Regions from separate parts of the Paenibacillus nanchangensis genome, predicted to be linked through region 1. Evidence: riboswitches for the same ligand, from Rfam matches in the RefSeq annotation. Region 1 holds a riboswitch; the other holds the start of a gene.
What was found. A riboswitch is a leader RNA that binds a small molecule or an ion and turns the genes downstream of it on or off. The one in region 1 is predicted to bind S-adenosylmethionine.

Region 1 (16,058 bases):
GTTCCCCGGCTGCTGAAAAGCGGCGTCCTCTGGATGTCGAAGCGGCATTTTGGCTAGGCTGCCTCAAATATAGAGAAAGCCGGACCGAAAAAGAGGTTGCTCCTCATTCGGCCCGGCTATTTTTTGAGGATGGGTCCATCGTAAATTCCCTTTTATCCAGAGCCTCAATCCAAATCCAGCTCGTCCCAAGCCTGGAATTCCTTAATCTTGGCTTCAATCGCCGCCTCCAGCTCCTCCGGCGTTTCGGCGGTGACGATCTCCCCCTCCACCATAGCAAAAGGCGCAAGATAACACGCGCTGCAGTTATCAAGGCATCCGTATTCGATGACGTCGTAGTCGGGGTTTTGCTCCAGTTTTTCCATTACAGCGCCCGAACCCATGCTGGCGTTGCTGACACAAAATTCAATAATTGGTCTCATAATGTGCTCCCTGTTGTCGTTAACCGTTTTATTTTTTAAATATTTGTACTATAATATACATACGAAAGGAGTGATTGAGAATGAGTGAGAACGCACAAAGCACCACGTATGATGAAGTGCTGGAAGTGCTTGATAAACTTCGTCCGTTTCTGCAGCGCGACGGCGGTGACGTCGAACTGATCGATGTGGAAGACGGCATCGTGAAACTGAAACTGATGGGTGCATGCGGCAGCTGCCCAAGCTCTACCATTACGCTCAAAGCAGGGATCGAGCGCGCCCTGATCGAAGAAGTGGAAGGAATCGAAGAAGTCGTTCAAGTATTCTGATACGCTTCATACACGAAGCTGTCCCGGCGTCTGTTGCAGACGGACGGGGCGGCTTTTTTTCATGCCCGCTATCCCTTAACCCCGCTCGTATTGGTCATTATAGAAGATTTTACGCGATTGTACAACTCTTTAAAAGCTGGATGTCACGGCAAACACTGCATTCCACAATAAAGCAGGAACGTCCCCTTTCAACGCTTTCGTTCAAAGCTTCCTTACAACGCCTCCTTTTTGCCCTCCTACCTTTCTGCCTTCAGGCATCTCTTCACACGCTCCATCTCCGGTTCTATAAGTTTAAAACTGCCTAACCCCAATCCCTTTCCCGCAGCAAAAAAAATAAATCCCGCCCGGCCAACAGGCCAAACGGGATTATGCAATCCATCAAATCTTAGAACGCAGGAACGATCGAACCTTTATACTGTTCGTCGATGAATTTTTTCGCTTCCGGGGACGTCAATGCCGCAGCCAGTTTTTTGATGGCATCGGAGTCTTTGTTGTCCTGACGGGTAACGAGCAGGTTCGCATACGGCGATTCCTTGTCTTCAATGAACAGGGCGTCTTTGGTTGGAACCAGCTTCGCTTCCAGCGCATAGTTTGTATTGATCAGAGCCAAGTCAACTTCTTCCAGCTGACGGGGCAGCATGGCTGCATCCAGCTCAATAATGTCGAGGTTCTTCGGGTTTTCAGTAATGTCCGCTTTGGTGGACAAAATGTTGGTGTCGTCTTTCAGCTTGATCAGGCCGTTTTTGGCCATCAGGATCAGCGCGCGGCCGCCGTTACTCGGATCGTTCGGGATCGCTACTTTAGCGCCGTCTTTCAGCTCGTCCACCGATTTCACCTTTTTGGAGTAAGCGCCGAACGGTTCAACATGGACCGAAGCTACACCGACAAGATCGGTGCCGTTTTGCTTGTTCTGCTCGTCCAGGTAAGGCTGATGCTGGAAGAAGTTCGCATCAATCTGTTTTTGGGCCAGCTCGGTATTCGGAAGAATATAGTCAGTGAATTCCTTAATCTCCAGCTTGATGCCTTGCTCTTCCAGCAGCGGAGCGATGGCCTTCAAAATCTCGGCGTGCGGTACCGGCGATGCGCCGACAGTCAACGTAACCGGTTCAGCGGCAGGAGCTTCGGATGGTTCAGCTGTTGCCGTACCCTCAGCGGCAGGAGCCGGAGCGCTGGACGCAGCGGCGTTTGTGCCGCCGTTATTTGCGGCGTTGTTGCTGCCGCAAGCGGCAAGCAGCACGAGCAGCATAACGCTGATCAGTGACATGGACAGTTTTTTCATGGTACAATCCCCTCTCTTATCATTAATCTGTGTAAAATAAGGATCTCTATATGATCTTGCCTTATTTCCCCTATTGCTTATTCCTCTATTTCCTTGTTCCCCTGTTGCTTATTCCAATATTCCTTATTTCCGGGTAAAATGCTTCACCAGCCGGTCGCCGGCCATCTGCAGCAGCTGCACCAGCACGACCATGAGGAAAACGGAGATGATCATAACTTCCTTCTCATACCGGTAATAGCCGTAGTTAATCGCCAGATTACCGAGTCCGCCGCCGCCAACCATGCCGGACATGGCGGTGTAGGATACCAGCGTGACAATCGTGATTGTGATTGCCGCGATCAGGCCCGGACGCGCTTCCGGCAGCAGCACCCGGCGGATAATCTGCCCGGTAGAGGCGCCCATCCCCTGAGCTGCTTCGATCACCCCGCGGTCCACTTCACGCAGCGCCGTCTCCACGAGACGGGCGAAGAAGGGAGCCGCGCCGATGACCAGCGGCGGAATGGTGCCCAATACGCCGGTCGATACGCCAACAATGGACCGTGTGAACGGGATCAGCGCTACAATCAAAATGATAAACGGCACCGAACGCAGGATGTTAACGATGATCGATAATACCGTATAAAGCACCCTTACGAAAGGCGATGTGGATCTTCCCCATAAATATAACACAATTCCGAGTGGTAAACCAAGGATTATTGTGAACAATCCGGAAAAACCCATAATTTTAAAGGTATCCACCGTTGCCTGGCCGATTTCCTGCCAATCCACTTCCGAAAAATTCAGTCCCATCTCAGCGGATCACCTCCACATCAAGTCCTTGGCTGGTCAGCCGGGCGATCGTCGCGTCAATGGACTGCGGATCCCCTTCAAAACGCACGATCAGCTGGCCGTACGGCACATCCTTGATCGTCGAAATCGTCCCCTGCAAAATCGCAAAATTTACGCCCGTCTCCCGCGTAACATGGGACAGCGTAGATTCGTACGTTTTTTCGCCGAGAAATGTAATTTTCGCCGCACGCGAGCTCTCATGGGCCGTTTCGTCAATCGCAGCCCGGATAGGTCCGTCATTCTGATTTTCGCTGCGGATAAACTCTTTGGTTACTTCATGCTTTGGCTTCAGGAACACCTCGGTGACCTCACCTTGTTCGACGATACCGCCGCCGTGAATGACGGCCACCCGGTCGCAAATGCTCTGAATTACATGCATTTCATGGGTGATCAAGACAATCGTCAGGTTGAATCTCCGGTTGATGTCCAGGAGCAGTCTGAGGATGGAATCCGTTGTCTGCGGATCAAGCGCCGAAGTCGCTTCGTCGCACAGGAGCACGTCCGGATCGCTGGCAAGCGCCCGCGCAATTCCAACACGCTGCTTCTGTCCGCCTGACAGCTGGGCGGGATATTTGCTGCTGTGCGGCTCCAGGCCAACCAGCGTCAGCAAATCCTTGACCTTCCGGTCCACCTCTGAGGAGGAAGTACCCGCAAGGCGCAGCGGAAACGCGATATTTTCATATACCGTAGCCGACGACAGCAGATTAAAATGCTGAAAAATCATGCCGATCTTGCGGCGTTTTTCCTGCAGCTGGTTTTTGCCGAGCTTGGTCAGGTCGACGCCGTCCACCCATACTTCGCCGGATGTGGGGCGTTCCAGCAGGTTAATGCAGCGGATCAGCGTACTTTTGCCTGCGCCTGAGTGGCCGATGACGCCGAAGATTTCCCCTTTTTTTATCGATAAATCCAGATTGGAAAGCGCGGTGGCCGACTGTCGGCCTTTGCCGTACACTTTCGTCAGTTGCTTCAGCTCAATCAATTCCGTTCTTCCTCCCTCTAACTCAAAAAAACCTCCCGCAATCCTTTGACAGATCGCAAGAGGCCTATATTCCAGTTGGACTTCCTCTCTCATCTGCCAATACCGCTGCGTTTCTTCGCGTCCGGTAATGTAGGAATTAGCACCATGTCACTTGCCTGCGTTTCACACGCCTGCAAATCGGTTGCCGGGCTTCATCGGGCCTGTCCCTCCGCCACTCTCGATAAGATGGTTGGTATGAAATTGTGTCCTAAGTATATTTAGTTTTATACGCTTTGTCAAAGGGATTTTACGGAAAAACAGAGCGCAAACGCTTTAGCGCCGCCGCCCTGTTTTGCGCCATTCGTTCAGACTGTACCGGAACGTCTCGGCCAGCGTTTTACAGACCATCTCCAGCCCCTGCTTCAACTCGTCCAAATGGCGGTCCAGGTCCTCCAGCTTCACTTTTTCCTCGGGATCGTGGGCGCGCTGCCACATGTCATCCTGCATCTCCGAATTCATATAGTGAATTTCCGCATTGCGGCGCCTGCGGAGAATCTGCATGGCGTCACGGTAAGAGTCTTTGATGGCGAACAGCTTGTCCGCCAGCCGGGAATGCGCCTTCACCGCCCGAAACTGCCGCAGCACGGTGAAATAGGAGAAGTGCTCTTTTACTTTGGATGTATTGAGATCGTACAGCTCGTTTAACACCGTTCCCAGTTTGTCAAGAAGAGAGAATACGCGGATAAAGCCGTTTTTGTAAAAATAAACGTACCTGGCATACTCCTCCTGTTCCTTGGGAGACAGCTCGTCCGCATATTCGCTTTGTACCGATTGGCGAAAATGGGCAGCCGCGTGCCAGCTTTGCTCCAGCTCGTCAAGGGATGAAATCAGTCCCTCGATCCAGATTTCCATCTTGCGGAACTCCTGCGCGGAGTCTCCGCGCGCTTTGATTTCTTTGCGCAGCACAGCGCTCATCTGCGCCATACTGTCCATCGCCTCCGCCAAAATGCCTTCATTTTCGCGGGGCGGCTCGCCGAGTAAACTGCGAAGCATGCTGCTCTCCCCCTTCTGTCTGACCCGGCTGTTCAAAACCGGAAATAAAGAGGACCGCCGTTGATCAGCGATCCCAAGGCTTTACGCCTAGTGTTCCAAGCGGCGCGGAGGCTATCCGCTTATGCCTCCACCCGTATGCCGTTTATATTTAACCGTATCGGCAATTCTGTAAACCACAAACCGCAGCCAGCCTTCCGCCTGCGGAAATCATCAGGACACCCGCTTAGCTCCCCGGGTTCCCGAATCCACATAAAGCGGCTGAGCCGCCAGCTGGCCGGCCCGAACGCTTAAATAGCAAAGAATGCCAAACAGTCCGGCGATCAATGTAATGTGAGCAAGCGCCGCAAAAATCGACAGCTGTTCGTTGCCAAGCGTGTAGACCACCGCCGCACCGCTGAATACTTGCGCTAACACCAACCCCGTTGCTGCCAGACCCAGCATGCGGATTTCCCTTTCCGACCGGTAGCGCCAAAACGCCAGGTGCCCGATCAGGGCGACCAGGCCAAACAGCGCCAGCGCCGCAAGCCGGTGCGCAAACATAATGCCCACGCCCCCCGACAGCTCGGGAATCCATTCTCCGTTGCAGAGCGGCCAGCCGCTGCAGCCGCCTTTGGAATCGGTGTGGCTGACATAGGCTCCGATGTACACGACGATATACGCATACACCGTCGTAACCCACACCAGATTGCGGAAGCCCCGGCTTACGCTTCCTCCGGACACACTGCCGCTGAAGGCCTCCGAGGCCCGCCGCTTCATTCCGAGCGCCAGCATGACCGCGCTTGCAAACGCAATCAGCGAGAAGCCCATATGCAGCGCTTTGACGGCGGGCACCTGCGGCTTCACCACCGCAAGCGCTCCCATAATTCCCTGGACGATGACGAAGATCAGCGTCAGCAGCGCATAGATCTGCAAATCGCGCCGTGAAGGCGCGTATCTCCAGAAGGCGTACATGGACACCAGCGACAGCAGTCCGGCCAATCCGCTGACCAGTCTGTGCGTATATTCAATCATAGAGCCTACTGTATAGGCGGGAATGAACTTGCCGTGGCACAGCGGCCACTCGTTCCCGCATTCCAGACCCGATCCCGTCTTGGTTACCACCGCTCCGCCAAAGAGCGCGAGGAACATGACGAGACAGGTTGCGTAACTAAGCCATTTCAGCTGTTGTGTCTTCAATGGTTTCACCTGCATCGCATAATGTAGTAAGACGGGAATTCCGGACCGGCGCTAATCCGCCGCGGCTTACCGCTAATGGGGGCAGCAGCGGCGGATAGCTGTTTTATTCCTGGAGGCTGTTATACACAGCCACAGCGTTATTTAAGAAATTTTCGATCTCTTCGCGCGATTTGCGCAGCTTGCTGACAAAACGGACAAGCTCTCTTCCGTCGCTGTAAGCGACAAAGCTTGGAATCCCCAGGATGTTTTGTTCCTGGCTGACATCGCCGACCTGATCGACATCCACTTCAATCAATGTAAGCTTGTCAGCGTAATTGCGTTCTACTTCGGGCATAAACGGATCGATGAACTTGCAGTCCACACACCAGTCGGCCTTAAACACCGCTACCGTAAGTCTCGGCGGTTGAATGGCGATTTGAAATTCGGCGGGGGAGGTTACTTTATCCATGCGGTAACACCTGTCCCTTCGATTAATAATGTACGGCGTCCTTGCCGGTCTGTACTCTAAGTGAAGCAAAATGCGGAGCGGAAGTCAATGAAGGACCCCAAAAAAGCGATAAATATCATATACAATCCGGCACGCTCCATGCCAAACCCTTCTCGCTCAGCTAAAAAAGGCGGGTGACATGGCATCGGCTAAAAACGCCCCTGCGGCCAGCTCTCATGTAGGGGAAGTTCAACCGAAGTTTCCCTCCCTCCGGGTAAACTTCCCTGTGCAAAACGGGCTCCCATAGGGTGCCCGCCGCAATTTCTCTTATAACTCCTTATTCCCCGTCCGCACGCACTCGCGCCGGCTGGAACCGCATTAAAGGCCGTAAAGCCTTTTGAAGCGGACGCGGATACCCCGAAATTTCCTGGCGGCTGATGACGCCAAATACAACCAGCAGCACGAGGTAGACTACAACTACCGCTGCGCCAACAACAAGGCAGGTCAGCAAATACGCCAGACGGGCGGGCATCATATCGGTAAGCAGGATTCCCGCTGCGTTCAGTCCGTAGCCGATCCCGGCAGAGACTGCAGCGGCAAGCCCGTAACCGGCCCAGCGGCTGCCCATAATCCGGAACGGCACAATTTGCTTCAACAGCCGGAGATTTAGGAGTGTAATAAAGATAAAACAGAGGGCAGTTGCCAGAATAATGCCGTAGATCCCCATGAACCGGCTCAGCACAAAGCTGCCGGCCAATTTGACAAGAATACCGCCAAGCACATAATACATTGATGTTCTGGATTTGCCCATTCCCAGTAAAATGGAGTTTGTGGTCATCATCGTAATTTGGAAAATGGTGCCGAATGTCAACAAAGCAATCATACCGGTACCTGACAAGTCCTTGAACAGCAGGCCGTTGACCGAGTGCGCAGCTGTAACAAGCGCAAGCACAATTGGCGTGCCAGTCAAAATGGAGATCCGAAGAGCCAATGTCATCTGTCGCTTCAAATGCTCTTCATCCTTCCTTGCGTACGCCGCCGATATGACCGGAATCAGCGACGTGCTGAGGGCAATGGCCAGCACGGGCGGGATTCCTGCCACACTCTGTGCTTTCGGGCCCAAAATAGCAACCATGGCCGTTGCCTCAGCTGTACCAATCGAACCGCTGAGCAGCGGTACGGTCAGCGTAGAATCGATAAAATAAACAGCCTGAATCGTCATCCCGGCCAGCACAATCGGAATCGACAAAGTAAAGATATCTTTATAAATGCTGCGCAGCGGCAGTTTGATACCTGTCCCGGCCTGCAGCCGGTCCGGCGACTGCTCGTCTCTGCGCATTTTTACGCCATAATAAATCATGACAGCAAAAGCGGCGATACTGCCAAACACGCTGCCAAACGCCGCACCCGCAGCCATGGTTGGATTGTCGTAGCCCTGCTTCAGCAGAATGTAGGCCAGCAGGATGGCCGTCGCCACCCTGGCAATCTGTTCAACAATTTGAGAGATACCGCCAGCTGCCATATTGTTGCGCCCTTGGAAATAGCCCCGCATCATCGCGATTGCCGGAAACAGCAGCAGCGCCGGAGCAATTGCCCGAATTGCAGCTGCACTTTCCGGTACGCCCGAAAGGTTCGCGATCAGCTGTGCCCCGGCAAACAGCACAATACTGATCAGCACGCCGCTGACAGCCGCAAAAATCAGCGCCGCACGGTAAATCTGCCGGGCTTCGTCCGGCCGGTTCAGCGCATAGCGTTCCGATATCATCTTGCTCAGGGTGCTAGGGATGCCCGCCGTAGCCAGTGTAAGCAACATCAGGTAAATATTATTAGCCTGAGTGAAGGCTGTATTACCGATATCATTAAATAAGTGCTCCAGCGGGACCCGCTGAAAGATGCCCAGCACGCGGGCGACCAAAGCGGCCGCCGCCAGAATAAGCGTGCCTTTGATAAAAGATTCCTTCTTGGACAAACTGTTTCCCCTTCTTTACTTGTTAATGAATTACAATGCGATCCAGATAAAGAAGAGGACCACCATTGCGACCTGCAGCAGGATTTTGACGACCGTACTGCTGAGCAGACCGACAAGAGCGCCGATGCTGGCTTTGACGGCTTTGCCCGCCGAAGCCCCGGTAATTAATTCCCCGATAAACGCACCGACAAAAGGCCCAATCACCAGCCCGAACGCCGGAATCACAAACGGTCCGATAATGATGCCGATGGTACTGCCGATCACCGATGCACGGGAGCCGCCGAATTTTTTCACGCCCCATGCTCCAACCAGATAATCGGCGACGAACAGCACCACCACAATCAGCGTTTGGGTAATCCAGAACCATGTAGTCAGCGGCTCGAACGAAAAGAACCAGCCGTACACAAAAAAAGCGAAATAAATCGCCAGCGCTCCCGGCAGTACAGGAAATATCGCACCAGCCATTCCCACCAGGAACAATACAATGATCAGTGTCCAGCCCAGAATCGCCAAGCCCCATCACTCCTTCTGCTCAATCCATCGGTTATACCAAAATATACTCCCGGATAACTTCCGCAATGCCGTCCTCATTGTTCCCGGCCACAACCGCGTCCGCTTCCTGCTTCACCGTCTCCTGCGCGTTGCCCATCGCGACGCCCAGACCCGCCGCCTGTATTGCGGCCAAATCGTTCAGGCTGTCCCCGACAGCGACCACTTGATCCATCGTCAGACCAAGCAGCTTGCACACTTCGCCGATGCCCGTCGCCTTGTTGACGCCGCCCGGGTTAATCTCCAGGTTGTGCGGCGAGGAGTTCGTGATTTCCAGACCGCCCATATCCTGCAGCTGCAGAAGAATCCGGTGGCGGATCTCATCATCTTCCGTGTAATAACCGAATTTGAGCCATTCCCGGCCGTCAAGGTTGCCGTCCCAATTCTCTTCCTTAAACAGCCCTTCGACGGCATATGCCCAGAACCAGACCTTATGCTCCACCGCCAGCGCATGCATGGCCCCGACCGCCTGCGGATCCATCAGCGACCGCCGGTACAGCTCGTTCGGGCGCCGCCATACCTCGCTGCCGTTGACCGTAACCATCGGCGTCGACAAGCCTAGTTCCTGCGCATACGGGTAGGCGTTTTTGAAAGCCCGCCCGGTGGAGAGGCAGACATACACCCCCGCCTCCACCGCTTTATGAATCCACTTGACCGTCTCGGGCGTTATCTTTTGTTCATCATTCAGTAAGGTTCCATCCATATCCAGTGCCAACAGCCGGTATTGTCCAGTCATGCCGTTCCTCCGTTTCTATGTGTGCATCCTTTGCCCCTATCCTGATCTAGGGTTATTCTCTCTCTGTGTCCTTCTTATCAGCGGCTGTGCCGTCCGGGTTCTGCTGCTGCAGCGTCTTTTTAGGCACGCCGTTAAGGCCGTATTCCCAATCATAAGCATCAAAAATTTTGCGTGCGACAGGCGCCGCACTGTTCGAGCCGAAGCCGCCGTCCGGAATGACCACCGCTACAGCCAGCTTTGGATTCTCACGCGGAGCAAAAGCGATGAAAACGCCGTTGTCCCGGTTTTTGCCTGCTGTATCCGTCTGCTGTGAAGTTCCCGTCTTCCGGGCAAAATCGTACGGGAAGTCGTCAAACGCCGTTACAGAGCTGTTCATCCCGCGAATCACTTCACGCCAGTAGGCCTTGTCGAAGTCCGCTTTATTCAGCTCTTCCCGCTCAAACTGCTTGATGACTTTGCCGGTGGAGTCGGTAATTTTGCTGACGAGCTGCGGTTTGATCCGCACACCCTGGTTAGCCAGCGTGGAAGCATACTGCGCAAGCTGCAGCACGGTATACCGCCCTTGCTGGCCGAAGGACGCATACACCAACGCGGACTGGGAACTGATCTTGGCTTCCTCGACATAGTTCAGGAAACCGAGGTATTCCTTCGGCAGCCCGCTGCCGGTCGAGACGCCGAGGCCAAATTCCTTCATATATTTATCCCACACCTCGACGCCTTTTTTGCCGCCATACTTCTCGTACAGCTTTTTGCCGACCTTGTCGATCATGAAGACGTTGGATGATTTCTCAATGGCTTTGGCCGGTGAGCTGAAGAACCCGTAAGCATGGCTGCCTGCGTTGCGGACAGTCGTTTCATAGCCTTCACGTCCGAACTTCGTGCTGCCCGTATCCGTGTAGGTGGTACTCGTTGTAATGAAGCCCTCATTCAAACCGATCAATACGGTGAGCGGCTTGATTGTCGAGCCAAGCAGCACCGTGGAGTCAAAGTTATGGCCTGATTTGCCTGACGAATACGGCGTAATTGTTCCGTTTTGGTAATTGGACTTGATCTTATCCCATACGTCGGATGGCATGCTGCCTCCGGTCCAAACATTGGTGTCGTAATCGGGCATGCTGGCCATAGCCACCACGTTGCCGGTATCGACCTCCATCGCGACCGCATAGCCGGTTACCGCATCGGGATGCAGCTTACCCTGCACCGGATTGCGGTGCAGCCAGCTGATCTGGTCCATGATCGCCTGCTCTGTCTTCATCTGAATATTCTTGTTAATCGTGGTCCAGATGTCGTTGCCCTTTACCGGGGGCACGACGTTCTCCACCTTTTCAGCCATGTTCTGCGGATTGACAGAAACTTCCTTATAGCCGTTTTTGCCGCGAAGAAGCTCCTGGTACTGCAGCTCCAGCCCGTCGAATCCGACGAATTCATCTTCCTTGTACAGCAGCCCGGGGTCTTTGCCGTCCACCGTATTTCGCCGAATGTTCTGATATTTGCCGAGACTGCCGGCCGACTTGTACGGTTTAATATAACCGACGGTCTGAACGGCTACCGTATCCTTGTCATAGTGGCGGATATCCTCCTCCACAATGTCCAGTCCCGGATATTTGAATTTGTTCTCCATGAAGTAGGCTACCTCTGCATCGCTAAGACCGGACTTGATCTTCCGCGGCGTGTACCCTTTGGATTTCTTGGAATACAGGTCCATCGCTTTGATAACGTCCTCACGGGTCAGCTTTTCCGCATTCGGATCGCCGTATTTGTTGAAGTCCGCTACCAGGCTGTCGGCCAGCTGATAAACTTTAGTGCGGGCCTCAGGCGTCAGCGTTTCCTTTTTCGTTTCCTTGTCCGTAACCGTCGCATTATACTCTTTGGTTAACGTCAGATACAAGGACTGCACCGGCGTCGAATACGCCAGCTTCTCGCCTCCCGCAGCCCGGATGCTGCCCCGGCTTGCCGCGAGCGGCACATTTTTGGTGTCACGGCTTGCTTCTTCTTCCTTCAGCGTCGGGCCTTCCACAAATTGCAGAATCGCAAGACGCACAATGATGACGCAGAAAATGATAAATGTACTGAAGAAAAACACGTTGATCCGGAGACTCAGCGACTGATTCGGCTTGTCGTCATCCGGCGGGGTTTGTTTCACGAAGGGACTCACAGCCGGTCTCTCCCCTTTACTGATTAAATTTGGTGCCACGCTTCGGCTTGAGCGAAACAGACCGGTGCGGCGCGGTCTCTCTTGTCTCTTGGCGCCGCTTGATTGCTGCCTGTATTCTAATCCGGTGAACCCGGCCTATGATTCCGCCGCAGGCCGGGCGTTCTTTTTAGGTACGCCGTCCAGACCGTATTCCCAGTCATACGCGTCAAAAATGGCGCGGGCCACCGGAGCGGCGCTTTTTGACCCGAATCCGCCTTCGGGAATGACCACCGCCACCGCCAGCTTCGGATTCTCGCGCGGCGCGTAAGCGATGAACACGCCGTTGTCGAATACCTGACGCCGGCCCTTGCTCCAATATTCCTGCTCCGACGTGCCGGTCTTGCGGGCAAAATCGTACGGGAATCCGGCAAAAGCCTCTTTCACATCACTGTTCATCCCGCTGCGGATTTCACGCCAGTGGGTGGGATCGAAGCTGGCCTCGCTGAGCACCTCTCGGCCAAAGGTCCGGACCGTCCGTCCCTGCTCATCGGTTATCCGGCTCACCAGCTGCGGTTTGATCCGCTTGCCTTCATTGGCGAGGGTGGAAGCATATTGAGCCAGCGTAAGCGGCGTATATTTTGCCTGCTGGCCGAATGAAGCATATACCATCGCTGCCTGGGTGCTGCCGGCCGCCTCCGGGTTCTTGTAATTCAGCAGCCCTTTATACTCGCCGGGCAGGCCGCTGCCCGGGGCGACGCCGAGACCGAAATCCTTCATGTACCGGTCCCAGATTTCAAGGCTCCGGTCCTGATACTTCCGGTACAGCGGCAGGGCCACCTTGTCGATCATAAATACATTTGAGGAGAGCTCGATCGCCAGCGCCGGGTCCATTTTGCCGTATACATGGCCGGATGCGTTGCTGACTTCCTGCTCGTGGCCTTTTTTGCCGAATGCCGTCCGTCCTGTATCTACATATTGTGTGGAAGTTGTAATAAAGCCTTCCTTCAGTCCGACAAGAACGGTAAGCGGTTTGATGGTTGAACCAAGGAACACCGCCGATTCGAAGCCGTGGCCCGATTTGCCCGATGCATTTGGGGTTACAGCTCCGTTCTGATAACGGCTCATAATCTGGTCCCATGCCTCAGTCGTAAGATTCCTCCACACATTGGCGTCGTAATCGGGCATACTGGCCATAGCCACGACATGACCGGTATCGACCTCCATCGCCACCGCGTAACCGGTCAAGGCGTCTTTATGCAGCTTCCCCTCGACAGGATGGCTGTGCAGCCAGTCCAGCCGGTCCATGATCGCCTGCTCGGTTTTCAACTGGATATGCTTATTAATAGTAGTCCATACATCATAACCTTTAACGGGGGGCGTTACCGATTCGACCCCTTCCACCAGATTTTGCGGATTAATTGAGACCGTCTTGTAGCCGTTTCTGCCGCGCAGTTCTTCCTGAAACAGCAGTTCCAGCCCGTCGTATCCAACATATTCGTCGGAACGGTAATTCAGGCCCGGGTCAGCCTGCTTATTCATCTTCTGCAAAATATCCTGGTATTTCGGGATGCTGTCCGAATACTTAAACTGCTTCGTGTATCCTACCGTTTGAACGGCTACAGTATCCTTGCTGTACAGCCGCTCGCTTTCTTCGACGACTTCCAGGCCGGGGTAGCGCTCCCGCTGCTCCATAAAATAAGCGACTTCCGCTTTGCCAAGTCCGCTTTTGATGCGCCGCGACATGTATCCCCACGCTTTGGCCGAACCCAGATCCAGCGCATCCAGAATATTTTCCTTGGAGGGCTGGGACTCGCCAGAACTGCCATACCGCGCAAAATCAGCTGCAAGGCTCTTGGCCAGCTCATCCGCTTTGGCAAGCGCTTCGGGCGTTGGCGTCCCGTCCGGACCGGTCTTGGTATAATCGCCCGATAAAGTAAAATAAAGCGATTGGACCGGCACTGAATACGCCAAATTTTCGCCGCCCGCCGCCTTAATGCTGCCCCGGATGGCCGGCAGCGGCACATCCCGGGTATCCCGTTTCGCTTCCGCTTCCGATAAATCTTGGCCTTGTACGATCTGAACGAAAGTAAGCCGGAGCAAAATCAGGCAAAATATGAGAAACGCGCCGAAAAAAAACGCGTTGATTCTAGAGTTGAGCCGTGTCTTGCCCGATTCCTCCCGTTCTCCCGCAGGATTAAGCCTGCTGAAGAGCTTCACCTGCCATCTCTCCTTCACTCTGTTGTAACTGCCTTTCCCATTGTATCACATGGAAAGACGCCGCGCCTTCACAGCGCGTTCTCCCGGACATGAGTTTTGTCGAATTCGGGAGAATTAAACCAATCGCCGCTGACCGCCCAAGTCGCATCAAGCGGAATCCATTTTTCCTGTTCCGGCAGGTAGACTTCATTCCAGGCGTGCGGCCCGTATCCGCCGCTCCCGTCATAGCCCCGTCCGGTCACCACCTGGACTTTGAGATCAAGCGAGCGGGCCATTACCGCATAAAGTCTGGCGTAGTCGATACAGACGCCTTTGCGTGTGTCGAACGTGTCCTGCGGGGTTTGCTCTTTCCAGATGCGGTGCTGCTCATAATTGTCCGCCTTCTCATGATCGTAAACCACCCGGCTGCCGATCCAATCGTACAGCTTTCTGGCTTTCTCTTCGGCTGTCCCCGCGTCTCCCGCAATTTCTTGGGCGGCACCCTCAATATCGGCGGGAATCTCACGGTCGACCACCTCGTACCTGCGGCTGAGAATGCCGTGCATTTCTGCGGCCACCGTTTTGGTCAGCACCGGGAGCTTCTCCTGTACCGCCCGGCCGGCTACCGGCTGAATCACGGCGTCCGCACTCTGCCGGTAAACCGGCGATCCTTCCACATAACGGCTGAAGGTGCTGTCCGGATTCAATGCAATGCCCACGAACAGCGCGGCTACAACCACAATCCCGCGTGCGGCCCCGATCAGCAGGCCCACCGCTGCGCCTCCAATCCGGCTGAAGCCAAAGGCTCGCATCGGCCGGCGCGCCTCCCGGATACGCCGGGGCAGCGGGAGCAGCGCAAGCAGCAGCCGGATCAGCAGCCGGACGGCAGACCACACCACCAGCAGTACCGCGGCATAACGCAGCAGCGGCGAATCTGCCAGTGAAGACGCGAGCGTATAGCCGAGCTGAGCCCAGGCCGAAGCCTGCCCTTCCGGCATCTCGACCTGAGCGGCCCAATCCCGCACCAGCGGGGACAAATAAGCGGCGGCGGGGACAGCAAGCACCAGCGCGCCAAGCGTCGCCAGGCCCGACCCGAGAAACGAAACTAGCCTGCCAGCCGAAGCGGGCAGGCCGCGTACCCAGCCCTGCAGCACAGACAGCAGCACAATCAGCAGCAGCCCGATAGAAATCAGATGTCCTTCACGTATGCTTTCGAGCCATTCAGCGATCATCACGTTCCTCCTGCCGTTCTTCGTTATTGAGCGCCGGCATCGGAATGCTGTTTGGCTTCTTTAACAAAGGTGTTCATCGTGTCATTAATGCTCCATTCGCCAAGCGAAATGCCCCGGAATGTGACTTGAACCTTGTCGGAATCCGCCGCCCCCCGCACTTCAAGGTTCGGGGATTCAATCGTAAAGGTGCCGTCTCCATTAGAAATGTACTTCGCATCCTGGGCCTCTTTCAGCATCGCTTCGCCGGCCTCTTCTTTCAGTGCGGCTACCGTGTCGTCGGTTACCTTGCCGACGGCTGCCCCAATGGAGTCGAGGTTTACGGTGTCTTTAATCTGATCCAGCGTGATTCCGCTATAGATAAACAGACCCACCACTATCAAAATAACGATCAGCCATTTGATGACCGTCTTGACCAGGTTGATCACCACAAACAGCACAATAAGTGCAACAACAATGACAAGCCAATTTTCCTTGATAAACTGCATCCATACCTGTGTATCCATCAATCCTTCAACACTCCCGTCAGCTGATATCCCGTATTTGGGCGTCCGTTCTCCCGAAGACGGGCACGGCTATTCATTATTATACATGAACCCGGCGTGTAATTCATGATTCTCCGGCGGTGGAATAACCTGCCTTCCCGCCACGTACAGTACAAGTATCCGGGTGCCCGTCCGCCGGCACCGCTGTCCAGGAACTGTAACTTTTTTGGGCTCGACAAGAAAGGGGGTTACCGAGTGAAAACCGCAATCTGGCTGTACCTGTTTTTATTTCTT
Region 2 (16,058 bases), on a different contig from region 1:
GCGGGGAATCGGCGAGAAGACCGCACTGAAGCTGCTGGCTGAATACCAGACAGTGGAGGGCGTGATCGAGAACCTGGAGAAGCTGCCGAAGGGCGTCCGCGCCAAAATCGAAGCGGATCTCGATATGCTGCATCTGTCGAGGGAGCTGGCCGAAATCCGGCGGGATGTGCCGGTCGTCTGCACGTTGGCCGAATGCCTGTGGGAGCTGCAGCGGGAGAACGCCGCCCGCAAGTTCCGGGAGCTGGAATTCGGCAGCCTGCTGCATTTGATCGCAGTCGCCGCCGAGGAGCCGGTTCTCGTGGAAGCGGCGGAGGAGACTGCGGCCGGGCGCGAAAGCGGCAGCGCGCTGCCGGGAATTACCGATATTTCCGACCCGTTCGCCTGAGCAGGCGGCCGGGCGGGGATGTTCAGTGATGTTTAGCATAGGATTGGAACCAAACCGTTGACGGAACAACCAAAAGTAACCGGATGTGCAGAGCTGCTGCGCTCCGGTTTTTTTGCGTGTTTTTTGCGCGGATCCGTTTTTGCGTGAGTTCGATTTCTGTATGGAGCCGTTTTCTGCGTGAATCCGTTTTTGCTGCCTTGACCGGGGAATATTCAATGTTTTGCCGTTGATTTTTCCATTTTTTTAGCAGCGTGCCGATTATACAATAGCCCTGTAAACATCAACGCTGATCGAGGTGAGAACAATGGGCGAAGTGCTCCTGACGATGACGGATATCAACAAAAAATTCCCCGGCGTGCAGGCGCTGGACCGCTGCCGGTTCGAGCTGCGGGCAGGCGAGGTTCACGCACTGGTCGGCGAAAACGGGGCCGGCAAATCGACCATGATGAAGATTTTGACGGGCGTTTACCGCAAGGACGGCGGAACCATTCAGTACAAAGGGCAACACGTGGAGTTCTCCAGTACAAAAGAAGCGCAGAACCTCGGCATCAGCATCATCCACCAGGAACTGAACCTGATGCCAGACCTGACGGTGGCCCAAAACATCTTCATCGGGCGTGAGCCCCGGAAGCTCGGCGGACTGCTGCTGGATGACCGGAAGTTGAATGAACAGGCGGCTGAGCTGTTCCGCAAGCTAAACGTCAAACTGGACCCGCGCACCAAAGTGGCGGATTTAACCGTGGCGATGCAGCAAATGGTTGAAATTTCGAAAGCGCTTTCCTTTGAGTCGGAGGTGCTGATCATGGATGAACCAACGGCTGCGCTGACGAATGCGGAGATCGACGAGCTGTTCCGGATTATTGAGCAGCTGCGGGCATCCGGCGCAGGAATCGTCTACATTTCGCACCGGATGGAGGAGCTGAAGCGGATTACCGACCGGATCACTGTGATGCGTGACGGCTGCTATATCTCGACCGTGCCAACCCGGGAGACGGCGGTGGACGACATCATTTCAATGATGGTCGGCCGCAAAATCGACCTGGAGGCAAAGCCGGGGACGGTTGCCAGCGGAGCGGCCAAAGTGCTGGAAGTCAAAGGGCTGAACCGCGGAAACGTGCTGAAAGACATCAGCTTTGAACTGAAACAGGGAGAAATCCTGGGTTTTGCGGGATTGATGGGTGCAGGAAGAACGGAGGTCGCCCGGGCGGTGTTTGGCGCGGACCGGATTGACTCGGGCGAAATTTATATTGCAGGCCGCAGGGCCCGCATCCGGGAGCCGGAAGACGCGGTGAAACGGGGCATCGGTTACCTGTCGGAAGACCGCAAGCGGTACGGCCTGCTGGTGGATATGGACGTCAAAACGAATCTGTCGCTGGCGGCGCTCCGCAAGTTTTGGAAAGGACCGGGCTGGATGACCGAAGACGAAATGCGGCGGAACGCAGAGCAGTATACCGCTTCGCTGAAGATTAAGACGCCGGGAGTGAACCAGCTCGTCAAAAATTTGTCCGGCGGCAATCAGCAAAAAGTGGTTATCGGCAAATGGCTCACCCGGGACTGCGACATTCTGATCGTGGACGAACCGACACGCGGCATCGACGTCGGGGCCAAAACCGAAATTTACAATCTGCTGGAGGAGCTGGCCCGGCAGGGCAAATCGATCATTATGATCTCTTCGGAGCTGCCGGAAATTCTGCGCCTGAGCCACCGGGTAATCGTGATGTGCGAAGGCCGGATCACCGGCGAGCTGAGCAGCAAGGAAGCGTCGCAGGAATCGATTATGCGGCTGGCGACGATGCGGGCGGGGTAGGCATGCCAAACCGTCCGCGGAGGAGCCGGGTTCCTGGCCCAGGCGGTTTCTGAACAGCAGCCGTCTGGCCCGTACCGCACATTTTTTTACAGGAGGGAACAAAGATGAAAGCCATGGAAATGAATGCGCCCGTAAAACCGGCTTCCTTAAAGAAAGGCGGAGCCACCCAAAAAATACTTGCGTTCGCCAGCCTCATTTTGCTGATCCTCGTTTTTTCCTTATCGTCCGAAAACTTTTTCCGCTTCGACAACATCATTGGCATTATGCTGTCCACCGCGGTGATCGGCGTTCTGGCGCTCGGGTCCACCTTCGTCATTATTACGGGGGGAATCGACCTGTCGGTGGGAACGGTGATGACGTTTTCGGCGGTCATGACCGGTGTAGTGATTTCGTTTTGGGATTTACCAATCCCGTTTGGCATAGCCGGAGGGATTATCGCGGGCGCGCTTTGCGGGCTGGTCAGCGGTCTGCTGGTCGCCAGGATGAACATTCCGCCGTTTATCGCCACCCTTGGCATGATGATGGTAACGAAAGGACTGTCGCTGGTTGTATCGGGCACGAAACCGATTTACTTCAATGATACGCCGGCGTTCGCCAAAATTTCGATGGGGACGCTGCTGGGAATTCCTTATGCTGTGTTTATCTTTTTTGCGCTTGCGGTGCTCGCCAGCATCGTGCTGATGAAGACCATTGTCGGCCGCTATAATTTTGCGCTCGGCAGCAATGAAGAAGCGACGCGCCTGTCCGGCGTCAACGTGAAAAAATGGAAGGTGATCATCTACGTCATTACCGGCGTGTTCAGCGGAATCGCGGGCATCATGATGGCGTCCCGGCTGAACTCTGCTCAGCCGTCCCTAGGAGCGGGCTACGAGCTGGAGGCCATCGCGGCGGTCGTCATCGGCGGTACCTCGCTAAGCGGCGGGCAAGGCTCGATTCTTGGAACGGTGATCGGCGCGCTAATCATGAGCGTACTCACCAACGGGCTGCGGATTTTATCCGTGCCGCAGGAATGGCAGACGGTTATTGTCGGCGGGGTCGTGATTCTTGCCGTATATGCTGATATTTTGCGGCGCCGAAACAAATAACAGCTTGTCCGGACTGCCGAATCATACGAATACCACACTCATAAAAGGGGAGATACGGATATGGTAAAAGGAAAAGGAAGAGGCAAACTGCTGCTATCGGGGATGCTGCTGGCTGCGGCTTTACTTGGAGGCTGCGCGGCGGACGGCAATTCCGGCAATTCCGGCAGTGGCGGCGGGACGGCGGATGCCAAGACGGACGCGGCTCCCGCGGCAGGGGGCAGCGATAAGCTGTATATTCCGATCATCTCCAAAGGGTTCCAGCATCAGTTCTGGCAGGCGGTAAAACAGGGAGCCGAAAAGGCTGCAGCGGAATACGGCGTGGAAATCACCTTTGAAGGTCCGGAGACCGAATCTCAAGTCGACAAGCAGATTGAGATGCTGCAGGCGGCGCTGGACAAAAAGCCGAGCGCTATTGCTCTGGCCGCGCTGGACAGCCAGGCTTCCGTTCCGCTGCTTGAAAAGGCCAAAGCAGCGGGCATCCCCGTCATCGGCTTCGACTCCGGCGTGGACAGCGATATTCCGGTGGCCACGGCGGCGACGGACAACAAGGCGGCGGCAGCGCTCGCCGCGGACAAAATGAGCGAGCTGATCGGCGGCAAAGGCGAAATCGCCCTGATCGTCCACGACCAGACGAGCGTTACCGGCGTGAACCGCCGCGACGGCTTCAAAGAACAGATCGAGTCCAAATACCCGGATATCAAAATCGTCGACATCCAATACGGGGGCGGCGACCAGCTAAAATCGACCGATTTGGCCAAAGCGATTATGCAGGCCCATCCCGATTTGAAGGGCATTTTTGGGGCAAATGAGGGTTCGGTAGTCGGTGTTATTAATGCGGTGACCGAAATGAACAAAATCGGCAAAGTGACCATCGTCGGCTTTGATTCCGGCAAGCTCCAGCTCGATGCCGTCCGCAGCGGAACGGTCGCCGGATCGATTACCCAGGACCCGATCGGCATTGGTTACCAGACCGTCAAAGCCGCCGTTCAGGCGGTCAAAGGCGAGAAGGTTGAGAAGTTGATCGATACGGGTTTCCATTGGTATGATAAGACCAATATGGATTCCGAAGAGATTAAACCGTTATTATACGAATAGAACCGGCTTAGAATTGGAAGCGGATACAGGATGCGGCGCGGGCGCCGCGTCTTTGTCCGTTCCGAGGGAATGAGCGATACGCCGGGCGCACTGGTGCATAAACCACAAACAACAGGCTTACACACAGCTTCCGGGGAGGGTTGCATCCGATGTACAGACTGATTATCGTCGACGATGAAGATGAAGTGCGGGAAGGCATGCGGCGGAAAACGGACTGGAACGGCTGCGGGTTTGAGCTGGCCGGCGATTACAGCAACGGGCGGGAAGCCTTGGATGCGGTCGAGCAGCTGCGTCCCGATGTGGTGATCACCGATATTTGCATGCCCTACATGGACGGCCTGGAGTTGGCCGGGCAGATTTATACCCGCTTCCGGGGGATCCGGGTGGTCATTGTCACGGGATATGAAAGCTTCGATTATGCCAAGCAGGCGATCCGGCTGAAGGTGGACGACTATCTGCTGAAACCGGTGAATCTGGAGGAATTCACCCGTTTTTTGCGGACCCTGCGTACGGAGCTGGATGCAGAACATGCCCGGATGCGCAACTGGACTTCGCTGCGGCAGCGGCTGAACGAAAGCCTGCCGCTGCTACGCGACCGGCTGCTTGAACGCTTCACCGCCGGCCGGCTCACGGCTGAGGAAACGGCTGCGAAGCTGGGGGAGCTCGGCCTCAGGCTGCCTGAATCAGGCGGGCTTGCGCTGGTTGCGGAGCTGGACCCGGCCGGGGAGCGCGGGCAAACAGACGCGGACGACGAGCTGCACGCCTATGCGGTGTATAACATCTTTGAGGAAATCTGCGGGCGCGAACGGGAGGGCCTCGTCTTCCGGCTGCGGGACGAGAAGGTGGGCATCCTGCTGCCGGGCCGGCCGGGGGAGCTGGAAACGGCGGCACAGCTTGCCGCCGAGCTGGGGAGGCAGGCCGCCGAACGCTACCTCAAGCGCACCGTTTCGGTTGGCATCGGCCGTGTTTGCGCTGCGCGTGAACTGCTGCCCCGCTCCTTCCAGGAAGCGCTATCCGCGCTGGACTACCGGTTCCTCCACGGCGGAAATCAGGTGCTGGTCCTGCAGGATATGGAGTTCGGCCGGACGGTTAACCGGACCGATTACGGCGCTTACGAGCGGCGTATGGCTGCCGTGCTGCGGGCCGGTGACCCGGAGCGGATCGAAGCCGCGTTGTCCGACTGGCAGGAGGACATGAAGGCGGCGGGAGCAGCCCTGCGCGAATGTTATGACTCGGCGGGGCGGCTGCTGGATGCGGTGCTTGGCGTCATTTCGGAAACCGGGTTCCGGGGAGAAGAGCTGTTTGGCGATGATCCCGACCGGCGGCTTCCGGCGCTTCCCACGCTTGAAGAACTGAAGTGCTGGCTGTACGAGGCGTGCCTCCAGGCTGTGGCGTTTTTGGCGGAGAAGCGCGGCGGCGTCAACCGGATGCAGATGCTGCAGGCGGAAGCCTATATTCAGGCGAATTATGCCGATCCCGGGCTGTCGGTCGGCCAGGCGGCCGGCCATGTGTTCCTGAGCATGAACTACTTCGGCACCTTGTTCAAACAGCATGCAGGCTGCACCTTTGTGGAATATTTGACCCGTCTGCGGGTGGACAAAGCGAAGGAGCTGCTTAAGCTGACGCCGCTTAAAGCCTATGATATCGCCGGCAGGGTCGGTTATGCCGATCCCCAATATTTCAGTGTGATCTTCAAAAAAGCGACGGGAATGACGCCGAAGGAATACCGCGCCTCCCTTAAGGAGACCGGCTGACGATGGCCGCTCCGGCAAGGTTCAGGCGGCTCCGGTCCCGGCTTGGTTTCAAGAGCATCCGCACGACAATCGCTGTTTCTTTTTTTGGACTCATCCTGTTTACGGCCATGGTGCTAAGTCTGAACACGTACCTGCTCTCCTCGGACGCTGTGCGCAAAAATTCAATTGATTATACCTCCCAGCTGATGGTTCAAGTCAGCGCAAATATTCAAAATTACATCGGCAATATGACCAGCATCTCCGATTTCGCCGCTGCAAACGGCAGCCTGCAGGCGCTGATGCGGCTACGGGACCCGAGGGGCGCGGAAGGCAGACGGCTTGCCGAAGAGACGCAGCGCAGCCTGCGGTCCATTGCGGATTCCAGGGACGATATCGTCTCAATCCTGTTTGTTGGCGCCAACGGCGCGTTGGTTTCGGACCGGGACGGTTCCCGGCTGAAGCCTTACGCCAATCTGATTTCACAGGATTGGTACGTTGCCGCCGCGGAAGCGGGAGGGGGTCAGACGATCTCTTCTTCGCGTGTACAGCATCTGTATTACGGCGAATACCGCTGGGTTGTCTCGATCAGCAGACAGCTTCCGGGGGAGGGGACGACAGCCGGAGGCGTGCTGCTCGTTGACCTGAATTACAATGTGATCAACAACCTGGGGCAGCAGATCGAGATGGCCGGTAAAGGGTATGTTTTTGTTGTCGACACGGCCGGTAATCTGGTCTTCCACCCCCGGCAGCAGCTGATTTACTCCGATCTGAAGTCGGAAGCGGTTGGTGAAATCATGCAGGCTGGCGACGGCACATTTGAGACAGTGAGCGACGGCCGGGCCAAAATTTATACGGTCCGCAGCACCGGCTTTGGCTGGAAAATCGTCGGGGTCAACTATCCCGAAGCGCTGGTGAGCAACAAACGGGCGATCCAGCTTTCAGCTCTTTTGTGGGGAGGTGTGGCGCTGGGAATATCGCTTGCGCTGTCACTGCTGCTGTCGGCCGCAATCACCCGGCCCGTGAAGAAGCTGGAGACGCAGATGAAAAAAGTGGAACGCGGCGATTTCGACGCCCGGGCGGATGTCGAAGCGATTAATGAAATCGGCAAGCTGGCCAAAACGTTTAATCTGATGACCGGCCGGATTAAGGAGCTGGTCGGCCAGGTGGTGGCCGAGCAGGAGGAGAAGCGGGCCAGCGAGCTGAAGGCGCTGCAGGCGCAGATCCGGCCGCATTTTTTGTACAATACGCTGGACTCAATCATCTGGATGGCGGAGATGGAAAAGCAGGCTGAGGTGGTGCAGATGACGTCCGCGCTGGCCAGGCTGCTCCGCTACAGCATCGGTACGGGGGAAGAACGGGTGGCGCTGCGGGAAGAGCTGGCTCATGCGGAGAACTACCTGACGATCCAGAGCATCCGGTACCGCGGGAAACTGACGTACTCCATTGAGGTGGAGGCCGGCCTACAGGAGCATCCAACGTTAAAAATCATTTTGCAGCCGCTCCTTGAAAATGCGCTTTATCATGGCATCAAAAACAAACCCGAAGGCGGCCACATCCGGATCAGCGGCATACGCGATGGCCGGTTCATTCTGCTGTTCGTTGCCGACGACGGCATCGGAATGAAGGAGGAGACGTTGGCCCGGCTCCGCAGCGGGCGGTTTGAACAGAGCGGCCCCGGCGGTGTCGGACTGGCCAATGTGTACGAACGGCTTAAGCTGAACTATGGCGAAAGCGGCGGACTTACCTTTGAAAGCGAACTGGATGAAGGCACGGTGGCCGGTATCCGGATCCCTTATCAAGCCTGGGTCGAAGGAGGTAGTCCTCTTGCGTAAACAAGCAGCAGTGCTGACGGTAGTGGGGATTGCGGCGGTCTTCATCCTGCTGCTGGCCGCCGGGGGCGGGCTAAAAGAGCGCTGGAGCCGGCCCGCGGTGCGGGAGATCATTTTTATCCCGAAATCAACCGATTTTGAGATTGAGTTTTGGGCGGCCATGAATCAGGGCGTTGCCGCCGCCGCCGAGGAATTCGGAGCTAATGTTACCGTTCTCGGCACCCGGGAGGAAAGTGATGTGGATGGGCAGATAAGGCTGCTGAAAGAGGCGGCGGCCCGCCGGCCTGATGCGATTGTGCTGGCGGCGACGGATTATCACCGGGTCGTGCCTGCGGCGAAGGAAGCAGCGGAAGCAGGCATCCGCCTTGTTACGGTAGATTCGGGGCTGAGCGAGCGCGTCGGGATAAGCTTCGTTGCGACCGACAATGTTGAAGCAGGCCGGCAGGCGGGCAGCCGGCTGGCCGCGGCAATGGAGGGCGAAGGGGAAGCCGTAATTTTGAGCGTGGTCCAGGGGTCCGCCACGGCGATGGAGCGTGAGCAGGGCATCCGGGAGTCTTTGGCCGATCATCCAAAAATCCGGATGGAGCGCACCTATTACAGCGGAGCGTCCGAAGAAAAAGCTTATGATATCACCAAGACGCTGCTGTCCCGCCAGCCCGGCCTGAAAGGGATCGCCGCCCTGAATGAGCCAACTACCATCGGCGCCGCCCGGGCGATCCGTGATTTGGGCAGCCGCGCGAAGCTGGTCGGCTTCGATAACTCCCTGCGGGAGATCGCATTTTTGGAGGAAGGCGTGCTCGAGGCGACCATCACGCAGAAGCCGTTTAATATGGGTTATCTGGGTGTCCGGACGGCGATAACGGCTCTGGAGGAGGAGAAGGTTCCGCCAGAAATCGATACCGGTTCGGTCGTCATTACCCGGGACAACATGTTTGACAGCAAAAACTTAAAGCTGCTGTTCCCATTTACAGAAGATTATTAAATTTGTGCATAGGCGCGTCCTTCAAAAAATGATATCCTAAGGAATGATTGTCGTCAGGCGGCAATACTAACCGGCAGGGTTCAACATTCGGGAGGGAATAGCGTGACAAAATTACTAGGAGCCATTGAAGCGGGCGGAACAAAATTTGTATGCGGCATCGGACAAGAGGACGGAACGATCTTGGACCGGGTCAGTTACCCGACGACGACGCCGGACGAGACGATGGAGCTTGTTTTGCGTTATTTTGCGGACAAAAAAGTGGAATCGGTCGGTATCGGTTCATTTGGACCCATCGATCCGGTGCTGGGCAGCCCTACATACGGCTATATAACGACGACGCCGAAACCCCACTGGGGCCAGTTTAATCTGGTGGGAGCGGTGCAGGACGCGATGGGCGTTCCGATTGCATTCGACACGGACGTAAACGGAGCGGCGCTTGGCGAATATACATGGGGAGCAGCGAAAGGGCTGGACAGCTGCCTGTACATTACCGTAGGTACGGGGATCGGTGCAGGAGCGGTTGTTGGCGGAAAGCTGATTCACGGCTTGTCCCACCCCGAGATGGGGCATCTTTATGTCCGCCGCCACCCGGACGACAAGTTTGAAGGCTTTTGCCCTTATCACGGCGACTGCCTGGAAGGGCTTGCTGCGGGTCCGGCGATTCAGCGCCGCTGGGGCAAACCGGCGGTAGAGCTGCCGCAGGATCATCCGGCCTGGGAGATGGAGGCGCATTATCTGGCGCATGCTTTGATGGGCTTCGTTTTGACCCTGTCTCCGCAAAAAATCGTGATGGGCGGCGGCGTCATGAAGCAAAGCCACCTGTTCCCGCTGATTCGCGCCAAGGTGCAGGAGCTGCTGAACGGGTATGTGCAGCATCCGTCGCTGAACGCCGGAATCGACAGCTACATCGTTCCGCCAGGCCTCGGCGACAACGCCGGACTTACCGGGGCAATCGGTCTTGCCAAGCTGGCGCTGGAACGGAACTAACGCCTTTTTCCAAATTTGGGATTGACTGCAGCGTAAACTGTGTTATTGTAGTAGTAACAGTATAACGGCGTTATGGGGAAGCACCCTTCTTGCAGATTTTGCGGGAAGGGTGCTTTTTTGCGTTGCATCCGTTTGCTGCGGTCCGGACCGGGCCGATAGGGGAAGCGGGTGCGCATGGCCGGCTGGCGCCGGAATATTGTAACCAGATGAAGGAGGTTTCAATTGATGCAAATCGTATTTATGAACCGGATGTCGAAAGCCGGAGGCGCGGAGGAACGGTTCGCGCAGCTGTGGATTGGGGAAGAGGAAGGAATCTGGCGGCTGGGCTGGCGGGAATTTGAAGGGCCGGAAGCGCCGGAAGATGTGATCTGGTATGAAGGCGGCTCCTGGAGTGAAATGCTGTGCGTCTACCGGCACGAGCTGGCGATCCGGATGGGAGAGGGCTACCGTCCTCTGATCGATGGGGCTTTGGAAGAGGAACAGCTGCCCGCCAAAGGGCTGGAGCCGCTCAGACTGCAATTTTACAGCGAGCAGTCCGCCAATGAGCAGATTTATGAAGAACTGTGCTCCTGGCGGCGCATCCGGGCATCGGCTGCCCGCAAGGCGCCGTATCTGCTTGCAAGCAACCGGCTGCTGCGGCTGCTGAGCGCCTTCCTTCCCCGGACGGTGGAAGAGCTGCTGCAGATTCCGGGAATCGGGGAAGGGAAGGCGGCGGAGTTCGGTGACCAGTGGCTGGAGATTACGTCCAAAGCGGAGCGCGGATTTGACTTCCCGCTGGATTGGGTACGGGAAGCAACCGATGAAGAAGCATTCGCCTCCTGGCTGTATAAGCAGAAGGAGCAGAAGTACAAGCGCCAGCTTGAACGCCTGCGCCTGCGGCGGCTGCTGGTCCAGGGCATTGAAGCAGGTCTCGGGCTGGAAGAACTCCGGGAGAAGAGCGGAGTCAACCGCCGGGAGCTGATCGAGGCCGTTGAAGAGCTGGAGCGGGACGGTTATTCCGTCGACCCGCTTATTGACAAGGAGCTTAGCGTAATGCCCGAGGAAGAGCGGGAATCGGTCCGGCTTGCTTTTGGTGAGCTCGGCGACCTGTTCCTGAAGCCGGTGCTGCATAAGGTATACGGGCCGGAGTTCACGGCGGCGGGCGGCCTGGACCCGTATTATGAGAAGCTCCGGCTGATCCGCATCCGTTTCCGCCGGGATTTGGCGGGATCGGAGTCGCAGGCCGAGGAAGCGGGCTGAAAGGGTGGCGAAAGCCGGGGGGAGTGCTAAGTGCTTTGAAGAGCGCTGAGGAGCTTTGAAGAATGCTGCAAAAGAGCGCTGCAAAAGTGCGCTTCTAAAGGAGCCGCTCACCTGTGTGGTATTAGTTCAGTCTATTATAAATGTTTTTTCCCTGTTCCAATTTGTGGATTTGTGTCATGCTGGAACAAGCACACACATTGCATGAGGAGGAAACGGATTGGAGTTTAAGATTAGACAGCTTCAGCTGCCCGGTGATTATGAAGCGATTGCGGGTCTGCTGAATACGTATTGGTCCGAACCGGTGGATGCCGCCAGGCTGGAAGAGGACGATACCAAGATGTTTGTTACCGGACATACCTATAAGGACGAGAACGGGCAGCTTGCCGGATATGACCGGTTAAGACTCGTTGCTGAGCAGGAGGACGGGAGCCTTGCGGGGTATTTATGGATCTGGAGAGCGCCTTGGACGGAAGCGGGGACGCTGAACCATACGCTGGTTGTAGAACCGGGCCGCCGCGGCAGCGGTATCGGGAAAGCGCTGTATGCCGAAGCTACCGGATGGGCCCGTCAGCTTGGAGCGGACCTGCTCAAGACGGAGGTATGGGATCACGACGAATCGTCGCTGCGCTTTGCGAACAATTTAGGGTACACACTGGAACGGCATTTGTATCAGTCCGTTCTGACGCTGGATAACAGCGCTGATGATCCGCTGTTCGGCGCCGAGGTTCCCGGCCGGCTGGAAGGAGAAGGCATCCGTTTTACCACGCTAGCCGATGAGGGAGTCGAAGCCGGTGAAGCAAGGCTGTACGAATTGTACAAGGAGACGCTGCCTGATATTCCCGGGCACACCGGGGGAGTTCCCGAGCTTAGCGAGTGGCGCAAATGGCACCTGATGGTTAGCGGCTATGCGCCGGAACAAGTCATCATCGCCGCGGCCGGGGAGCGGTATGTCGGAGTCTCCAACGTCGTGTACGCCGGCGAGACAAACGGAATGTACCACGAGTATACGGGCGTGAGCCGGGATTTTCGCGGCCGGGGTGTCGGCCTTGCCCTGAAGGTCCAGGCCATCAAGATGGCGAAGGCGCGGAAAGCTTCTTATATCCGGACGGACAACGACTCGACGAATGCGCCAATTCTTTCGATCAACCGTAAGCTGGGTTATGTGCCCCAAAGAGGTACGTACCGGATGGCGGCTGCGCTTCCGCGCTGAAAATCCGCGGGGGCGCATGCCGTGTCTCCGGCCGAGACACCCGGAAGCTCAGAAACCCCGGAACCCCGGAACTCCGGAACTCCGGAACCCCGGAACCCCGGAACCCCGGAACCCCGGAACCCCGGAACCCCGGAACCCCGGAACCCCGGAAACCTGGGAGTCGACTGAGTTCAGGGAGAATGTCCTGCCCCATGGAATTCCCAGCCCACTGGGCCCGGAAACGACCAATCCCCGTATAGGGTCGCCTTACTTCCAGAACCGCCAGACCAAGGTAAACCCGGAAAACGTACAAGAGCAGTTTCCTTTGCGAAAAAATGCAAAGAAAACTGCTCTAAATTTTATACCGTTTTAGTTTTAATGGCCGGATAGGCAAAGAGGCGTATCCGCGCCGGACCGCGGGCGGCGGTCCGGGCCTGTCATAATGTGCCGCGGCGCCGGTGAACGGCTCACAGCCAATCTTTTTTGCGGAAGACATACAGCATGCCGCAGCCCAGCGAGACCATGACGGCCAACACGCCGTAATAGCCGTAAGGCGATTCCAACTCGGGCATATGCTTGAAGTTCATTCCGTAGATGCCCGTGATGACGGTCAGCGGCATGAATATCGTGGTAATGGCGGTGAACACGCGCATGATTTCGTTCGCCCGGTTGGCGATACTGGACTGGTACGCTTCGCGCAAGTTGCCCATCAGATCCCGGTACGTCTCAAACGTCTCGGAGATCTTGACCGCATTCTCGTAAATGTCGCTGAAATATTTCTGCAGCTGGTCGTTGATCAGCCGGAGGTCTTTTTTGTTCAGGGTATTGATAACTTCCTTCTGCGGGCCAAGCATCTTCTTCAGCCACAAAATTTCGCTTCGCAGACCGATAATCTCGCTGAGGTGCGACTTCTTCGTGTGCATCAGAATGTCTTCTTCCAGCTTCTCGATCCGGACCTCGATCCGGTCGCCGACGGTAAAGTAGTTGTCAACCACAAGGTCGATCAGCAAATACAGGAACCGGTCGGGTTCGCTGACTTCCTGTTCCCACAGAATCGGCTTCAATACGCGCAGCTCGTGAATCTTCTGCTTCGTAACGGTAATGATGTAATGTCTGCCGAGGAAGACGTTCAGTGCCCGCAAAAAAATCTCTTCATCGTCAAAACGGATGCTGTTCACTACAATAAAATAATGGCTTTCGTATATTTCGATCTTGGGACGCTGATCTTCTTCACTCAGGCAGTCTTCCACCGCCAGGTCGTGCAGATTAAACAGCGGCTGCAGCAGCTCCAGATCCTCAACATCCGCGTCGATCCAGTAGAAGCCCTCTTCAGGCGCCTCCAGTGTCTCCCGGATATCGTCGACCGGTGTAAACACACCGGCATTAACCAGTCTGATCTTCATGGTTCTCCACCCCTTCTGTCCCCTTCCGGGAATATGCGCTTGTCAAAGCACAGGGCGATAAATCAGTCTGGCCGGATCCTCCGGTCCCTTTATAGGTAAACGGGGCGGGAAGGCATAGGGAAATATGCTCCCCAAGCCGGCAAGCTGAATATCGTCCTGTTCGGTTGTGCTGTCCGAATGCTGTACTGCGGCCTCGGGTCGCCTTCCATTTCCTTCTCACCCCGTTACATTTCAGTCTGTGAAACACTTGTCTAGTATAACGCCGGGTTATGCGGCTTTCAACAAAAAAAGTTGTCATTTTGGAGACCTTTCTTCAGGGTATGGTCTTGACGAAATAAAGGTTCATGCTTTAAAGTTAGGTCAATGAAATTTTAACCGAATAACGCGAAATCTTATCAAGAGCAGGTGGAGGGACTAGCCCGATGAAACCCGGCAACCGGCGTGAGAACGCACGGTGCTAATTCTTGCAGAGCCTGGACGGTAGAATGCCGGACAGGATACTCTGACAGATGAGAGAGGCGCATATGATTCAGACGATATGAACCTTTCTCTTTTGCGGAGAAAGGTTTTTATTTGTTTCCCATTAAATCCATGACGACAAAGGAGAGAAAGCAATATGCCGATCAAGATTCCCGACAGCCTGCCCGCCAAAGAAGTATTAGCCGGAGAAAACATCTTCGTCATGGACGAAAGCCAGGCGTACCGCCAGGACATCCGCCCCTTGCGGATCGTCATTCTGAATCTGATGCCCAACAAGGAGACAACGGAGACGCAGCTGCTCCGGCTGGTCGGCAATACGCCGCTTCAAGTGGACATCGTGCTGCTTCACCCGCGTTCCCACATCTCTAAAAATACATCCGCCGATCATCTGGAGGCGTTTTATAAGACGTTTGACGAAATCAGCCACCGCCGTTTTGACGGCATGATTATTACCGGCGCTCCCGTGGAACAAATGGACTATGAAGAAGTCAACTATTGGGAGGAGCTCAAGGATATTTTCGAGTGGTCCAAGCGGAACGTAACTTCGACTATGCATATCTGTTGGGCGGCTCAAGCCGGGCTGTATTATCATTTTGGCGTACGTAAGGTCAGCCTGCCTGAAAAGTGTTTTGGGGTTTTTCCGCACACGTTGAATCATAGCCATGTGAAGCTGCTGCGCGGCTTCGACGAGCTGTTTCATGTGCCGCATTCCCGCCATACCGACGTCTCCCGGGAGGACATCGACAAGTGTCCCGAACTTCAGGTGCTTGCTGAATCGGAAGAAGCGGGCGTATATCTGGTGGCGACACAGGACGGGCGGCAAATTTTTGTAACCGGGCATTCGGAATACGATCCCTGTTCGCTCAAGTGGGAATACGAGCGCGATCTCGCCAAAGGAATGGAGATGGCGCTGCCGAAAAACTATTTTCCGAACGACGATCCAACCCGCACGCCGCCATCGGTCTGGCGCGGCCATGCTAACTTATTGTTCTCTAACTGGCTGAACTACTATGTATACCAAGAGACGCCTTACGATATCGGACCCCAAATCTAAAATCGAACTGAAGCAGGAGGATGTTATTTATGGAGAACAAATGGAAGCTGGAGAGCAAGCTGGCTCAAATCGGTTCGCTGGAGGACCCCGCTACGGGAGCGGTCAATTTTCCGATTTACCAATCGACGGCGTTCCGTCATCCGCGGCTTGGCCAAAGCACCGGTTTTGACTACATCCGCACGAAAAATCCGACCCGCTCCGTACTGGAGCGCGCCGCCGCGGAGCTGGAATCCGGAGACGCCGCGTTTGCGTGCAGTTCGGGCATGGCCGCGCTGCAGACGATTTTTGCGCTGTTTGGACAAGGCGACCACCTGGTGGTATCCCTTGATCTGTACGGCGGAACCTACCGGCTGCTGGAGCGGATCATGTCCAAGTTCGGCGTAACCGCCTCTTATGTGGATACGAACGATCTTGATGCGCTGGAGTCGGCCCGCCGTCCGGAGACCAAAGCGGTGTTTATCGAAACGCCGACCAACCCGCTGATGATGATCACGGATATCGAGCGCGTCAGTTCGTGGGCCGGCAGCCATGGTCTGCTGTCCATCGTGGACAACACGCTGCTCACCCCGTATTTCCAGCGGCCGCTGGAGCTGGGCGCGGATATTATCATCCACAGCGCGACCAAATACCTCGGGGGGCATAACGATGTGCTGGCCGGCCTGATCGTCACCCGCGGTAAAGAGCTGTCCGAAGAAATGGCGATTCTGCACAACTCGATTGGCGCCGTGCTTAGCCCAACCGACAGCTATCAGCTCATGCGCGGCATGAAGACGCTGGCGCTGCGGATGGA

Region 2: another riboswitch for S-adenosylmethionine. It lies ahead of metA (homoserine O-acetyltransferase MetA); the one in region 1 lies ahead of ACE6ED_RS18145 (methionine ABC transporter ATP-binding protein).

The regions. Positions count from the first base shown of each region.
Region 1 is NZ_JBHOFD010000022.1:78,125-94,182, forward strand. It holds gene ACE6ED_RS18120 (NAD(P)/FAD-dependent oxidoreductase) at 1-57, shown strand, start outside; gene ACE6ED_RS18125 (YuzB family protein) at 165-419, opposite strand; gene ACE6ED_RS18130 (NifU family protein) at 500-745, shown strand; gene ACE6ED_RS18135 (MetQ/NlpA family ABC transporter substrate-binding protein) at 1,131-2,024, opposite strand; gene ACE6ED_RS18140 (methionine ABC transporter permease) at 2,148-2,813, opposite strand; gene ACE6ED_RS18145 (methionine ABC transporter ATP-binding protein) at 2,815-3,831, opposite strand; SAM riboswitch class I at 3,918-4,058, opposite strand; gene ACE6ED_RS18150 (Cthe_2314 family HEPN domain-containing protein) at 4,144-4,863, opposite strand; gene ACE6ED_RS18155 (COX15/CtaA family protein) at 5,074-6,039, opposite strand; gene ACE6ED_RS18160 (thioredoxin family protein) at 6,143-6,487, opposite strand; gene ACE6ED_RS18165 (putative polysaccharide biosynthesis protein) at 6,804-8,435, opposite strand; gene ACE6ED_RS18170 (DUF456 domain-containing protein) at 8,466-8,948, opposite strand; gene ACE6ED_RS18175 (Cof-type HAD-IIB family hydrolase) at 8,980-9,720, opposite strand; gene ACE6ED_RS18180 (peptidoglycan D,D-transpeptidase FtsI family protein) at 9,773-11,875, opposite strand; gene ACE6ED_RS18185 (peptidoglycan D,D-transpeptidase FtsI family protein) at 12,011-14,071, opposite strand; gene ACE6ED_RS18190 (transglutaminase domain-containing protein) at 14,140-15,282, opposite strand; gene ACE6ED_RS18195 (hypothetical protein) at 15,306-15,785, opposite strand; gene ACE6ED_RS18200 (MFS transporter) at 16,020-16,058, shown strand, end outside.
Region 2 is NZ_JBHOFD010000029.1:67,541-83,598, forward strand. It holds gene ACE6ED_RS21480 (5'-3' exonuclease) at 1-385, shown strand, start outside; gene ACE6ED_RS21485 (sugar ABC transporter ATP-binding protein) at 690-2,192, shown strand; gene ACE6ED_RS21490 (ABC transporter permease) at 2,306-3,277, shown strand; gene ACE6ED_RS21495 (substrate-binding domain-containing protein) at 3,380-4,372, shown strand; gene ACE6ED_RS21500 (response regulator) at 4,522-6,126, shown strand; gene ACE6ED_RS21505 (cache domain-containing sensor histidine kinase) at 6,129-7,937, shown strand; gene ACE6ED_RS21510 (substrate-binding domain-containing protein) at 7,930-8,916, shown strand; gene ACE6ED_RS21515 (ROK family protein) at 9,019-9,903, shown strand; gene ACE6ED_RS21520 (HRDC domain-containing protein) at 10,129-11,142, shown strand; gene ACE6ED_RS21525 (GNAT family N-acetyltransferase) at 11,360-12,352, shown strand; gene corA (magnesium/cobalt transporter CorA) at 12,799-13,734, opposite strand; SAM riboswitch class I at 14,124-14,250, shown strand; gene metA (homoserine O-acetyltransferase MetA) at 14,351-15,268, shown strand; gene ACE6ED_RS21540 (PLP-dependent transferase) at 15,298-16,058, shown strand, end outside.